DNA from 4 places in the Selenomonas sp. oral taxon 137 str. F0430 genome. Region 3 is predicted to be linked to each of the others. Evidence: riboswitches for the same ligand, from Rfam matches in the RefSeq annotation. Region 3 holds a riboswitch; each other region holds the start of a gene.
The links. Region 3 has a riboswitch for cobalamin ahead of nikB (nickel ABC transporter permease). Riboswitches for the same ligand answer to the same signal wherever they lie in the genome.
Positions count from the first base shown of each region.

Region 1 (3,667 bases), on a different contig from region 3:
CCCACAACGCCGTCCACGAATTTCGTATCGCCGCTCATCGAACGGGTTGTCGTGAAGAAATAGCGCAGGCTGTGATCGGGAAGTGCCGATCCCGAGAGCGTCAGTGCATAATTATGTTTGTGCCATGCCCCCGTGGAGAGATCAAGCGTCCCTTTCTGCTGCTCGCCGCCCTTGCGCGTGATGATGTTGATGACGCCGCCCGTTGCATCGGGACCGTATACAGAGGCACCCGGCCCCTTGATGACCTCGATCTTGTCGACGCTCTCCATACCGATGAGCTGATCGAGATTCACGCCTGTCGACTTGGTGCCGGTTTTGCTGTTGCCGCCGACGCGCGTACTTGTGAGATTGTCCACACGGCGTCCATCGATGAGAATGATGACGCGTGTGTCGCCGTTGATGGAGACTCCGTTGTTGTAGAACTGATAGCCGTACTCGCCGCCGCGGTAGCCGGGATTCTGGAACGTGATGCCCGGAATGCGCTTGATTGCCTCGGTCAGATCAACGTAATGACGTTTCTCGATCTCCTCGCGTGTGATGACTTTGACGTCACCGCCCGTACGATAATAGGACTGCTCTGTAATCGTGTCGCCGAACTGATCCTTCGTACGCTCTGCCGAGACGACGACGTCATCCAGCGTATACGAATTGAGATTTTCATCATGTGCGGCATAGGCGGCGTTATGCCCCCCCCCAATGGACACGAATGCGAGGGCAATCAGCGCCGACAGCTGCTTTTTCTTCATACCGATAGTTCCTCCTTGACGCTTCTAGGGGCTGCGGATTACCACCGCGCTCCGTTGATGTAAGAGAATTCGTAGTTCTGCTCCGTGACCCATGTTTTCCACTGTCCTTCGAATGAGCCGAAGTTCAGTGTCAGCCGTTTTGTCTCACCCGCAGGGACTTTGCACATGGGCAGGCGCTTCGGCGTGCCGACGAATTGGTAGGTCGTGCCGTCGGCGCGCGTGAATGTGATCTGCATTGTGAAGTCGTTCAGCGCCGTGACAGTGATGTCGTCGCGTCGATTTTCAAAAATGCCGGACACGCACAGCTCGCCGCCCGAGATCCAGACCTTCGTCGTCGTCCACTCGAGCATCATCGGATCGTCCGAGACCTCCGCCGCCATTCCTCTGCCGCCTGTGCACAGGACAAGCAGAAGAGCAAAGAACAACATCCTGTATAAACGCATTTCCTCACCCCCTTTTGGAAAAATCTCACAAAAAAACGGCGTTCTCCGCGCAGGAAAATGCCGTCATACCGCCGCTGTGGGCGCGGCTCTCCTCCCCATCGCTCGTGGGTCAGGCGGTGAGCGTCAAACAGGCAGTTCTCCCGGCTCGGAATCATCGCGCAGCTGCGCCTTCCCAAGGAGACGATCTCCCCAGTGACATCATACAGTATTGCTCTTCCTTACGGTGGCGGGACCGCTTCGGCTTTACACCGAATTCCCTATTAAGTCCAAAGGACACCTGTTCCGTTTAAGTTTATGATATTATAATGCGCGCTTATTGTATTATAGGGGAATGGAATTTGTCAAGATGGATTCGGGTGGAACAGAAAAAAAGAATATGCAAAAATATTGAATGTTTATTAGGAAGTGATTTTGTCTTGCATGAATGCGTTTGATTCGGTAGAATGAGGTTTAAGAACCGCTTGGCGCGGTATTTTGTGGATATTGTTTTGGGCAGGATACGGAAAGCTTCCTGCGGCAGCCGTGAAATATAGGATTCAATGAAGGAGGTTCAACATATGCAAACCGGACAACTAAAGGAAATGGTGAAGGATAAGTCGCTGCCGGCGCCGATTCAAAAGGCGCTGCAGGTGCTGCATCTGCGCGATATTGCAAATATGCAGGCGGGGCGCGTGGAGATTGCGGGCGATGATATGTACGCGGATGTGTTCGACGCGGTGACGCGGCGGTACGGCGATCAGCGCGCGGAGGCGCACGAGCAGTACTACGATGTGCAGTACCTCGCGCGCGGAGCGGAGCGGCTGCACTATGCGCCGCAGGGCACAGAGGGAGAGGTCGCGGCGCGCATCCCCGAGCGCGATCTGATCTTTTACCGCGGGACGCCCGATCCGGAGTATATCGACGCCGTGCCGGGGACGGTGACGATCTTTGCGCCGGGGGAAATCCACCGCCCGACGGTCGCAGCAGGCGAGCCGATGGAGATCCGCAAGGCGGTCGTTAAGGTTCATTCGTCTCTCATGACGTCGTGATCCTTGCAAAAAATATTGTTTTGTGCTACTCTTACGTAGTATTTCATACCAAAATAAACGACGATGTGCGGGCGCCCTCGTCCCCCTCGGGACGGGGCGCTTTTTTCGGGAGGAACGAAATAGATGTCAGAAGAGCAGGGCGCCAATATTCCGAAGAACTACGATCCCGCTTCCTTTGAGCGGAAATGGTATGCGTATTGGGAAGATCACGGATTTTTTCATCAAGAGGCGGACGAGAGCCGCGAACCGTACAGCGTCGTCATCCCGCCGCCGAATGTGACGGGACAGCTCCACATGGGGCATGCACTCGACAATACTCTGCAGGATATCCTCGTGCGGTATCAGCGGATGCGCGGGAAGAACGTCATCTGGGTGCCGGGCTGCGACCATGCGGGCATCGCGACGCAGGCAAAGGTCGAGGAGTCGCTGCGCGCGGAGGGGACGACGCGGTTCGACCTCGGGCGCGAGAAGTTCCTCGAGCGCGTGTGGGCGTGGAAGGAGCAGTACGGCGACCGCATCATGTATCAGCTGCGGATGCTCGGTTCGTCCTGTGACTGGGCGCGCGAGCGGTTCACGATGGACGGGGGATGTTCGCGTGCGGTGCGCGAGGCGTTCGTCAGTCTCTACGAGCAGGGGCTCATCTATCAAGGCACGCGCATCACGAACTGGTGCCCGTCCTGCACGACGGCGATCTCCGACATCGAGGTGAACCACGAGACGGAAGAGGGGCATCTCTGGCATCTGCGCTATGCGATCGAGGGGACGGACGAGTACGTCGAGATCGCAACCACGCGCCCCGAGACGATGTTCGGCGATACGGGCGTCGCGGTACACCCGGACGACGAACGGTACAAACATCTCGTCGGGAAAACGCTGATTCTGCCCGTCGTGGGACGGCGCATCCCGCTCTTTGCCGACGCCTATGTCGATCCCGCATTTGGGACGGGCGCGGTCAAGGTGACGCCGGCGCACGACCCGAACGACTTTGAGATGGGACTGCGGCACAATCTGGCGCAGATCATCGTCATCGATACGGAAGGGAAGATGACCGCGGGCGCGGGGCATTATGAGGGCATGGATCGCTATGCCTGCCGCAAGGCGCTCGTGAAGGAGCTCGAGGAGATCGGCGCACTTGTTTCGACCGAGGGACATGAGCACGCGGTCGGACACTGCTCACGCTGCGGCACGACGATCGAGCCGCTCGTCTCAAAGCAGTGGTTCGTCCGCATGGAGGAACTTGCAGAGCCCGCGATCGCGGCGGTGCGGGACGGGCGTATCCGCTTTGTGCCCGATCGCTTTACGAAGATTTATGAAAACTGGCTCGAGAATATCCGCGACTGGTGCATCTCGCGTCAGCTTTGGTGGGGACACCGCATCCCCGCGTGGCACTGCGACGACTGCGGCGAGACGAGCGTTTCGCGTGAGGATTTGACGGCGTGCGCGCACTGCG
Region 1 is NZ_AENV01000003.1:12,093-15,759, reverse strand. Features, by position in the region: gene HMPREF9162_RS01175 (TonB-dependent receptor domain-containing protein) at 1-746, opposite strand, end outside; gene HMPREF9162_RS01170 (hypothetical protein) at 785-1,126, opposite strand; cobalamin riboswitch at 1,302-1,485, opposite strand; gene HMPREF9162_RS01165 (YhcH/YjgK/YiaL family protein) at 1,747-2,217, shown strand; gene HMPREF9162_RS01160 (valine--tRNA ligase) at 2,341-3,667, shown strand, end outside.
Region 1: another riboswitch for cobalamin. It lies ahead of HMPREF9162_RS01170 (hypothetical protein); the one in region 3 lies ahead of nikB (nickel ABC transporter permease).

Region 2 (3,667 bases), on a different contig from region 3:
GTTGCGTCGTCATAGGACAACATGCGCCGTGCCCATGGCGTAATCGCGCCTTCGGCGATCTCCGCCTTGCCCGTGATGTTCTTCTCGCCGCTCTTATATCCTTCGTAGTAGAATTTATGTGCGAGCGATTCGAGCGCTTCTTTATATTTCGATGTGTCGAGCCCGTTGCCGGAGGTGCGCAGAGTGACGCCGCTGCCTGCGGCGGCATTTTTAACGACAAAATCTCCGCCGACAAGCGTCGTGGCATCCGGCGCCGTGCGATCATAGTAGACATTGGTAAATCCATCATAGTGGTTGATCGTGATGGAGCGCGCATCCTTTTGGAAGATCCTGCCCGCATGGTCGGCATCCACACCGCCATGGAGCGAGCGTAGCTTACTGCCGCTGAACCCCGCACGCGTGGGAATCATCGCGCCCCACTCTTCGTTCACCCATTTCGCACCGTTTTGCAGATACAGGTTAAGCCCCGTCGCTTCACGAATTGCCTTCTTGTCCGGCTCGTTTTTCCCTTGCTCTTTGTAATTATCCAGCACAATGCCCGTAAATATGGAGTCGGCGGTCGTCAGTCCCACATTGATCCGCGTCAGCGTATTGCCGAATGTAGTAGCCGTTCCCTCTCTGTCAATGAGCCCAATGTTGCCGTAGATCTCCGTCTTGCGGCTGCCTGCGCCGACGACGTTGCCGTCCTTGTCGAGCTTTACATTCATATTGACAGTTGCTTCCTCGGCATTGATCGCAAAATGGGGAAGATTATGCTCCTTATTGATTTTGATTCTGCCGCCGCCGCCAATCGTTACCGTGGAACGCGTTCCCGCACGGACGCCACTGCCGTCGGATTCGACGTCAACGTCACCCGTCACCGTGATATTGCCGCCCTGTGTATCTCCATCATAATTGAGCATCGCGGAAATACCGCTGACATAGTAGTGGGAGAGGAAGTTCTCGCCATGGCTGCCGAGACTCTGCTGTGTCGGCACCTTGACGCGAATTTTCGCATTTCCGTCAATGTAAACATGACCATGGTTCAGTGTGCCGATGCCGCAGGTCACAGCGGGATCACGGTCGCCGGAGCCGTCCGGCGCTTTCAAAAAATTGCTCGAGATATTAACGTCCACATCGCCGTTCACGCGCACAGTTTTCGCGTCGGAAGAGCCGGAGATGATCCCGTAGGAATCGTCCGCATTTGTATGTGAGGTACGGTCAACATTGACAATGACTTTCTTCGCCGTAATCGTGACGTCATGAAGTCCGTTATAGTAATTGGGATCCGCCTTATAGCCGCGCCCCTTATAACTCTGAATGCCAAGGTTCTCCTTTGAATTGAGCGTAAGCGTCACGCCGGGTGCATTGACATTGACATCTGCGCTATTTCCTGTGATGGATTTCGTATTTATCGTGCTGTCTTTTGTAAATGTGTAGCTCTTTGTTGCGCCATCCCAGACGTTGAATTTTGCAAAATCACTTGAAAATTTATATGCGGGTTTCCCGTCAATTTGTCCCTTAGTGAACGTGGTTCCTGTCTGCTCCTCCGCCGACGCCGTTCCGCACGCACTAACCCCCATCAGCGCCATAAGTACCAGTGCCGTAAGTCTCAGCTCTCTTTTTTCGAATTTCACGTTTTTTCTTCCTCCCGAACAATCAATACTCTGTGAAAAAATGCACATGCATTCTTGTTAATATTCTGCGTTTTCCTCCTCTCCGAACGTATCCCCGGCGAGCGGTACAAAAAAAGCCTCTGCCAAAAGAGGCAGAAGCATATGAATGGAACGGCAATACAGCCGTATATGAATCTCCTCCCTGTCGCTCGCAGGTGGTAACGGTGACCTTGGAACAGGCAGGTCTTCTGACTCCAAATCATCGCGCGGCTGCGTCTTCCCGGAAAATCTCCAGTGACCATATGCAGCCGCACTCCTTGATACAGCGGCGGGACCGTGTCGGATTTGCACCGACTTCCCTATGAATCCTTACGGAACCTGTTCGTCTGTGTAGTTTTGTGAATTTCAGGCGACATTATATCATCATTTTACAATAGAATCAATATATGGGACAATATTTTATTGAAAAAATCATGAATATCATTCACAACCTCAATTTATCATAAGTATAAAAAATTCCCCCTACATTAAATGCAGGGGGATTAAATATTTACTTCACATAATTCAGTGGCGAACCGAATGCCTCACACAGCGTCGAGCGCCGCGCTGACGTCGGCGAGGAGGTCGTCGATGTGCTCGATGCCGACGGAGAGCCGCACGGTGCCGGCGTTGATGCCGGATGCCGCGAGCTCCTCCGCGCTCATCTGCGAGTGCGTCGTGGTCGCGGGGTGGATGACGAGCGACTTCACATCCGCGACGTTCGCGAGGATGGAGAACAGCTCGAGTTTATCGATGAAGCGGTACGCCTCCTCTTGTCCCCCCTTGATGTCAAAGGTAAAGATGGAGATGCCGCCGTGCGGGAAGTACCGCTCGTAGAGGGCATGATCCGGATGCAAGGGCAGCGCGGGGTGGTTGACCTTCGTGACCTTCGGGTGTTTGCTGAGGAAGTCGACGAGCTTCAACGCGTTCTCCGTGTGACGCTCCACGCGCAGGGAGAGCGTCTCGAGGCCGTGGATGAAGTGGAATGCGTGCGTCGGCGAGATGGTCGCGCCCGTGTCGCGCAGAATGAGCGCGCGGAGGTAGACGATGAAGGCGATCGCGCCGAGCGCATCGGCAAAGCTCAGCCCGTGGTAGCTCGCGTTCGGCTCGGTGATGTGCGGGAACCGTCCCGACGCCTTCCAGTCGAACCTGCCGCTGTCGACGATGACGCCGCCGAGCGCCGCGCCGTGTCCGCCGATGAACTTTGTCGCCGAATGCACAACGATATCCGCGCCGTGCTCGATGGGGCGCAGGAGGTACGGCGTCGCGAACGTGTTGTCGATGACGACGGGGATGCCATTCTTATGCGCGATCTCGGCGATCGCCTCGATGTCGACGAGATCGGCGTTCGGATTGCCGACGGTCTCGATGTAGACGCATTTCGTATTCGGACGGATCGCCGCCTCATACGCCGCCGCGCCGCCTTTCGGATCGACAAAGGTGACGTCGATGCCCCACTCCTTGACCGTGTGCTTCAGGAGGTTGAACGAGCCGCCGTAGATGGTCTGCTGGGAGACGATGTGATCGCCCGCATGGGCGAGCCCCTGGATCGTCGCGGTGACCGCCGCCGCGCCCGACGCGAAGGCGAGCGCCGCCGCACCGCCCTCGAGCGCCGCGATGCGTTTTTCGAAGACATCCTGCGTGGGGTTCATGAGCCGCCCGTAGATGTTGCCGGGATCGCGCAGGGCGAACCGATCCGCCGCATGCTGCGCATCGCGGAACACATAGGAGGTCGTCTGATAGATCGGAACAGCGCGCGCGTCCGTGACGGGATCCGGCTGCTCCTGGCCGGCGCGGACTTGGAGCGTTTCGAAACGGTACTTCTTGTCACTCATGAGGGGGTACCCCTTTCCTTGTCAGAGCTTAATTTCATACTTAATAGATATGTTATATTATACTCCTGCAATATACTGTTGTCAATATGAAAAACAGAGGTGCCGCAGGCTTTATGTATGCGGGGTTTATATCGCCGTCTGGGCATCCACCTTGCGAAAAAAGCAGGGCTTAAAAATCGCTGCAGCGGACGCCCGGGC
Region 2 is NZ_AENV01000005.1:46,677-50,343, reverse strand. Features, by position in the region: gene HMPREF9162_RS01600 (autotransporter outer membrane beta-barrel domain-containing protein) at 1-1,616, opposite strand, end outside; cobalamin riboswitch at 1,816-1,992, opposite strand; gene HMPREF9162_RS01595 (O-acetylhomoserine aminocarboxypropyltransferase/cysteine synthase family protein) at 2,180-3,469, opposite strand.
Region 2: another riboswitch for cobalamin. It lies ahead of HMPREF9162_RS01600 (autotransporter outer membrane beta-barrel domain-containing protein); the one in region 3 lies ahead of nikB (nickel ABC transporter permease).

Region 3 (3,667 bases):
GCGCGCGATTGTTCTTCGCGAACGAGCGCTCGATGGACGACTTGACTGCTTCTGCCGTGAGCTCTTTTCCGTTCGAGAACTTCACGCCGTCGCGGATCTTGAACGTCCATGTCAGTTTATCGTCGCTGACCTGCCAGCTCTCCGCGAGCCACGGCGACGGATTCATCTTCTCGTCGAACTTGACGAGTGCCTCACCGATGCCGTAGCGCATGACGACCCAGCCGAAGAAATTCTCCGTCGGATCAAGCGAGTCCGCGAAGTTCGTCACACCGATCTTCAGCGTCTTCGTGTCCGCCGCCTTATCTCCGCCGCCGCAGCCCGTCAAGACCGCCGCCGACACGCACACAGCGAGCGCCGCCGTGAGCATTTTTTTCCATTTTTTCACAGAAAAACCTCCTTACATAACCCCAAACATCCGGCGGATGCGACCCTTCCGCATCCGTCCCTTTATCCCAAAAGGCTTAGTTCGCCTTGCGCGGATCCAAATAGTCGCGGAGCGCATCGCCCCACAGGTTGAACACGGCGACGACAATGACGATCGCTGCGCCCGGGAACATCATGAGCCACGGCGCCGTCTGGAGAGACTGACGCCCCTCGTTCAGCATGAGCCCCCACTCCGGCGTCGGCGGCTGTGCACCGAATCCAAGGAAGGAGAGTCCCGCAAGCTCCATCATCATCGCGCCGATGTCCATCGCCGCCGTGACGAGCACGATGGGGATGATATTCGGCACGACATGGCGGATAAGCATATCGCGCGGACGCGTACCGCTCGTGATCGCGGCGGATATATAGTCCTGCTGCCGTATCTTGAGCGCTACAGAGCGCGCGAGGCGCGCGTACTTCGTCCAGCCGACCGCAACGAGCGCGAGAATCGCGTTGACGATGCTCCCGCCCATCATACCGGCAATCGCGATCGCAAGCACGATGCCCGGGAACGCAAGGAACATGTCGGCCAGTCGCATGATGACCGTATCCACCTTGCCCCCGACGTAGCCGGAGACGACACCGATCAGCGAGCCGACACCCGCGATGAGGATGACGACCGTGAGCGCCATAAAGATGGAGATACGGGCACCGTAGATGACACGAGTGAAGAGATCACGCCCGAGTTTATCCGTGCCGAACCAATGCTCGGCGGACGGCGGCAGGAATGCATTTTGCATCACGGACGCATACGGATCCTCCGTCAAAATGAACGGAACGAGGAGCGCGACCAAAAAGATGATACCCGCCATAATCGAGTATCTGCGCAGAATTTTGGCATCCTTGCTCATGCTTTCGCCCCCTTCTTCAAGCGCGGGTCAAGATAGGTGTAGGAAATATCCACAATAAAGTTGACCAGCATATAGAGGACGGCGATCCACAACACGAAGCCTTCGAGCAGCGGATAGTCGCGCATCTCGATCGCACGCACGGCAAGACGCCCCATGCCCGGCCACGAGAAGACGATCTCGATGACTGCCACGCCGCCGAGCAGCCAGCCGACCGCAAGACCGAGCAGCGTGATGAGCGGCAGGCACGCATTTGGGAGCACATGGCGCCACAGGATGCGCTGCGTCGAGAGCCCGCGTGCACGCGCGCCAACGACGTAGTCCTGTCCCAGCTCCTCAAGAATCGCCGTACGCACTTGACGCGTATACTTCGACGACAGGAGAATCGCGATCGTGAGCGCAGGCAAGACCATCCGATCCGGCGTCACTTCGCCGCCCGCAATCGGGAACAGCCCCAGTTTCAGACCAAAGACAAAGAGAAGAATAAGTCCGACCCAAAAACTCGGCATCGAAACGCCCAGAAACGTAATTCCTCGAATCAGATAGTCCGGCCAGCGGTTCCGATACACGGCGGCGAGAATCCCGCACGGCACGGAAATGACGAGCATCATCACGAGCGCGGTGCCCGCAAGCACGAGCGTACCGGGCAGCGCCTGAGCGAGTTTATCCACAACGGGGATCTTCGCCGAATAGCTCTTCCCCATATCCCCGTGCAGCACGCCGTTCAGCCAACGGATATACTGCTCATGGAACGGCAGATCCAGCCCCAGCTCATGGCGCGTCTGCTCGATCGTCTCCTGCGAGACGATCGTATCGCCTGTCTCGAGAATCGCGTCCACCGGGTCGCCCGGCGCGAGAAATGTCAGGCTGAACGTCAGGAACGTCACGCCGAGCAACGTTAGAAGCATCTGCCCCAAACGCGTCAGCAAAAATTTGGCAGTCAAGTCTCCATCTCCTTTTTCCCTTTGCCTTCTTCACATAAAAACCGCCTGTCTCTGAAAAGACAGGCGGTCGAACGCACAAAAACAAGGTCATAAATACCCATACGGGTACCACAAACCGTGCATCCATCTCCCCATCTCTCGTGAGTCCATCAATGAATCCTATTGCAAGCAGGCTTTCCGGCTTGTAGATCCTCACGTTCTTCCGCCTTCCCGGTTGTCACCAGTGACTTTACAGGCACAGGCTCTGCGCCTGTGGAAGAACATTCCCTACATACGGCTGCGGGACAGCACGGGCATTGCACCCGTTTTCCTCTCATCGCTCGGAGACCTGCATATATTTTCATATCCCCCTGATACGAAAACATCTCTCCGACACTTGCAACGTTTTATGCAGTTTTATAGGATTATAGGCGTAGTATATCTACATACGACAGATTTGTCAAGAGATTCGTCCAGAATAATCATAAGTTATTATTGTTTATCGAAGCAACAAGGACATTCGGCGCATATTTCGCTCGGTATACACCGCGCAGGAGGAATGTAGCGCAGAGCGCGCGTATCGTCTGATCAAGTGCGAGGGAGAGCCACGCCCCTGCAAGTCCCATATTCATTTCGTGCAGGAACACATAGGTGATGATGGGGCGCAGGAACGTGATGCTGACAAAGGAATACGCTGCGACCTGCGTGGTCTTTCCGCTCGCGCGCAGGATGCCCGCGCAGATCATCTGATGCGCCTCCGGGAAACTGACCGCCGCGACATAGATGAGAATTATGCTGCCGAGTGCAAGCAACTCCGGATCGCTCGAATAGATACTGAAGATCTCCTCGCGGAACACGAAGGTCAGCAGGAACGCGACCGTCGAGAAGAAAAAGCCCCATGTAATGCCGATCCATACGAAACGCCGCCATGCATCCCGCTTTTCATCGTCACGGTTATGTCCTGCGAGCACGGTGCTCGCTTTGCCAAGCCCTCCGCCGAAGCTGTAGTAAAAGTCGCAGAAATTCATCGCGATGGCGTGCACGGCATATGGAATCGTCCCAAGCTCGGCGACCATGCGCGTATAGACGACCATACCGATGCGCTCAAATCCCTGCTCGCTGAAGATGCCGCCAAATACGCCGAGGAACTCACGGAAATAATCGCGCGTCGGCAGATAGCTCCCCTGTCCAAAGATGCCCCAGCGGAAGAGAACGCGCACGCTGAGGAGAAACGACCAAATAGAGCTGCCAATCGTACCGATGGCGGCGCCGAGCACCCCGAGGGTGGGAAAAGGCCCGATGCCATAGATGAGAAACGCGTTGAGGATGACGTTCAGCACGTTCCCCTGCAGATTGATGGAGAGCACGGTCATAGACTCGCCGCGCCCAAGCATAACCGCCTGCATCGTCGCCGAGAGCGATGTGATAAAGACAGCGGGCAGCGTCCACGATGCATAAAGCACTGCGTCAGCG
Region 3 is NZ_AENV01000009.1:46,608-50,274, forward strand. Features, by position in the region: gene HMPREF9162_RS07360 (ABC transporter substrate-binding protein) at 1-367, opposite strand, end outside; gene nikC (nickel transporter permease) at 462-1,274, opposite strand; gene nikB (nickel ABC transporter permease) at 1,271-2,215, opposite strand; cobalamin riboswitch at 2,365-2,562, opposite strand; gene HMPREF9162_RS07375 (MATE family efflux transporter) at 2,677-3,667, opposite strand, start outside.

Region 4 (3,667 bases), on a different contig from region 3:
CGTTCGGGAGTACTTCGTGGAGCTTCGGTGCGAGTGCAGGAACGATCTCGGGATAGGTCGCATCCGTCGAGCAGATGACGACCGCGTCCGCGCCGCTCTTGCCTGCAGCTTCCGCCGCCTCTTCGACCGTCTTAAAGCCGTCGTTGCCGAGCACTTCGAATGCGCCGACCTGCAGGAAGCCCGTGGTGAAGTCTGCACGCGCCTTGTGCTGCGGGATGGGTCCCATGTTCGCGAGGAAGATCTTGACGTTGTCGTTCTTCTCCGCCTTGTAGTCCTCAGTGCGGCGGCGCAGCGCCTCGAAGCGCTCGCTCCAGCGGTGCGGCGCGATAGCGTCGACCTCTTCGGACGCCGGTTTGCCCTCGATGACCGCAGCCATGAGTTCCGCGATGGTCGCGCCGGCAAATGCCGCCTCGACGCCGTTCTCGACGGTAGGCGCGCTCCTGAGCGCTGTCAGCGCGTCTTTGCAGTGCTTCACATCAATGTCGGCGAGATATGCGTCGATATCGGCGGCACGCTGCTGTTTCAGCGCCACCGTATCCTCTTCGCGGCGGTCGAGCAGGGTCTCCGTCATGTTCGGATACATGTTGTTGCCGACGATGCGATCCTTGCGCACATCCGCCTTCTTGAAGCGGTCGGCAAGGATCTTCGCGATCTCTTCCTGCACATAGCCGCTCTTTAAGGCCTCGACGATCCCGCCTTTGCCCTCGATGGTCTGGAACTCCGCCCAGATGCGTTCTTTCATCTGGCGCGTCAGCGATTCGACCGCCCACGATCCGCCTGCGGGATCGATCGGCTGAAGCATCCCGAACTCCTCCTGGAGCATGATCTGGATGTTGCGCGCAATGCGCCGGGAGAATTCGTCACCCTTACGGATCGGTTCGTCAAACGGTGCGCTCTCGAAGGAATCGATGCCGCCGACAACGCCCGAGAAGATCTCCGTCGTATTGCGGAGCATGTTGACGTACGGGTCGTAAACGGTCTTGAAGAAGAGCGCGGGACGCGCGTGAATGCGCATCTTCTGCGATTCCGCGTTTCCGCCGAACGCCTTGACGATCTGCGCCCAAATCGGACGCACCGCGCGCAGTTTCGCAATCTGGAGGAAGAAGTTCGCGCCCATGGAGAACCCGAACATGATCTGCGACGCCGCGTCGTCAACCGTGAGCCCGCGCTCACAGAGCGCACGCAGATACGCCGTCGCCGTTGCGAGCGAGGAGGCAATCTCCTGCACGTCGTTCGCGCCGCCGTTGCTGTAAACATCGCTGCGTACAAATACGGTTTTGACATGCGGCGCGTTCTTCACCGCCCATTTTGCCGCCGCCGCCATTGCATCATACTGTGCGCTGAGCGACGCGCCGATCTTGCCGCGTGCGGCGAGCTCGCCGATGGGGTCGGCGCCGATGACGCCGCGCACGCCCGACATATCCTCCCCTGCCGCACGGCGTGCCGCCGCGACGAGCGAGAGGATCGGGAGCACCGCTGCGCCTGCATAGACATAGAGCGGGAACTTCCCGAGATCGAGCCCCTCGAGCAGCGTGTGCATATCGTCGACTGTCGTCACGCTCGTGCCGAGGTCACCGACATGTTCCGCCTCGCGCGCGTCGACGCCTTTGCGTGACGCACTGTCGAGGACGATGTGGTAGATGGTCGAGCCCTTGTCATTCTCATGGCGGAGCAGCTCGTTGTTCTCCTTGGGCAGGGTCTCGTCGCACGCCTGGGCAATGCCCCAGGGCTTTCCGATGTAGCCCGCCGCATCCACACCGCGCAGGAAGTCGCCCATCCCCGGCATAACGCTCTTGGGCAGGATTTCCTCCGTGTGCTTCTTCGTGTACATAGGCTCGAATGTGATGCCCTCGTAGGTTTTCGTGAACATCACTTTTTCGAACGGAGCTCCCTTGAGCAGAGCTTCGCACGCAGCTTTCCACTCCTCGTCTGTCGGCGGAGTGAATTCATCGAGCGGAACGTCGGGGAAATCCTCGACCTCAGCCGATTTCTTCAGAAGCTGCTGAAGTTCTTCGTCGCTTGAGCGCTCTTTTTCTTCCGGCATAGTACGTCCTCCTTTGTATGATAAGGGAAGCTGATGAACTCAAACTTCTCTTAAAAAACTGCGGTGAGGCAGTTTTTTTATAAAAAAAACACCCCGAGCTTCCACCCTCGGAGTGACCTCCATAACGGAGATAAATGAGAACTGAAAAGATGAGCAATGTTTCCCCAAGGGGTGTATACCGCCCCTTCATCCCGGGGAAATCGCTATGCACGGAAGCTCATCTTCCCATGCACACCGATCTCCTCGGGACATGCTCACGCACCGTATGGCAAGCGAAAAGCCCGCCCCACACGTTGTGCAGGACGGGCTTCCGATATCGTCACTCAGTTCTCATCTAATCCGATCTCTTGGCTGCGCCGGATTTTCGTTTTGAAGCGAACGATTCGTAATCCCCATCCCCATCACTCGTAGGTCAAACGGTGATTGTCAATCAGGCAGTTCTCCTGGCTTCAGTTCATCGCTCGCCTGCGCCTTCCCAAGGATGCTCTCCCCAGTGACTGTAGATATCTTCTATCTACCTTGCAGGTTCACTCGCTGTTACAGTGGCGTGACCGCTCCGGCTTGTACCGGATTCCCTATTAAGTTCGGTTGATGTCCGCATCTCTGCGAAGCATCTCCCTACACCTGATCCAATCCATATGAAGTTTTTATCGTACGATAGTATAGTATCACTGATGAACGGTCTTGTCAATAAAAAATCGCGCGATTTTTGTGTCGCGCGAAAATTTTATTATTCGAGTACGTAGACCTCGACATTACGCCGTCCAAATTGGATTGCTTCGTCGTAGCTCTCCATGCAGAGATCAATTTTTTGTCCGACGATGGCGCCGCCCGTATCCGCGGCGATCGCCTCGCCGTAGCCCGGGATGTAGAGGCGCGATCCGAGCGGGATCACGTTCGGATCGACCGCGACGACACCGCGCCGCGCCGGGATGCCGCTGGCCGTGATGCCGCTGCCGCCGCCGTCGCTCGGCAGGTATGCCGAGGCATGCATGGTATATGCCGCACGGTAGCGCGGGATGCCGCGGCTGACACGCTCTGCCTCGCGTTCACGTGCGCGGCGGGCTTCGGCTGCCTCCGGCTTTTCCGTCAGCATAATCGCGAGATGTTCCGTGACAGGGGCATCCACACCCGGTGCCGCGTCGATCTCGTTCATATTATAGCCGTACTCCGCCATGACGTCGCCGACCGTGCGGCTGCTCGTCATGACCTCCTGCGTATCACCCCAAAACGAAATTGTCACAGGCACCGCACGGCGCACTTCGATTTCGGTGCGGCGCCAGTCCTCGCTTCGAAACACCTCGTAGGTGTCCTTCTCACCGAGTTTTACGCCGAGTTTGGCAAAAATATCCTTGGGTTTCGTCTGTACCGTCATATCGGTGAGGGTCTGCCCGTCAACATGCACGCTGACGCGGTGCATATTCTTCGGAAAGCCGTTCATCGTGAATCCGCTCGAGAGCAGCATCATGCCGCCGAGCATGGCACAGAGCATCGTGTTTTTCTTAGTTTGAATGAAATTCCCTACTGATTTCAAACGCATAGAATGCCCCCTTTGTTTGAAAGCATTTTCCCACTTTAAGCTGAATTTTTCATGAAGAATGGGATGCGGACACGAATTGATAG
Region 4 is NZ_AENV01000005.1:324,420-328,086, reverse strand. Features, by position in the region: gene HMPREF9162_RS02800 (methylmalonyl-CoA mutase family protein) at 1-2,044, opposite strand, end outside; cobalamin riboswitch at 2,460-2,687, opposite strand; gene HMPREF9162_RS02795 (G5 and 3D domain-containing protein) at 2,775-3,584, opposite strand.
Region 4: another riboswitch for cobalamin. It lies ahead of HMPREF9162_RS02800 (methylmalonyl-CoA mutase family protein); the one in region 3 lies ahead of nikB (nickel ABC transporter permease).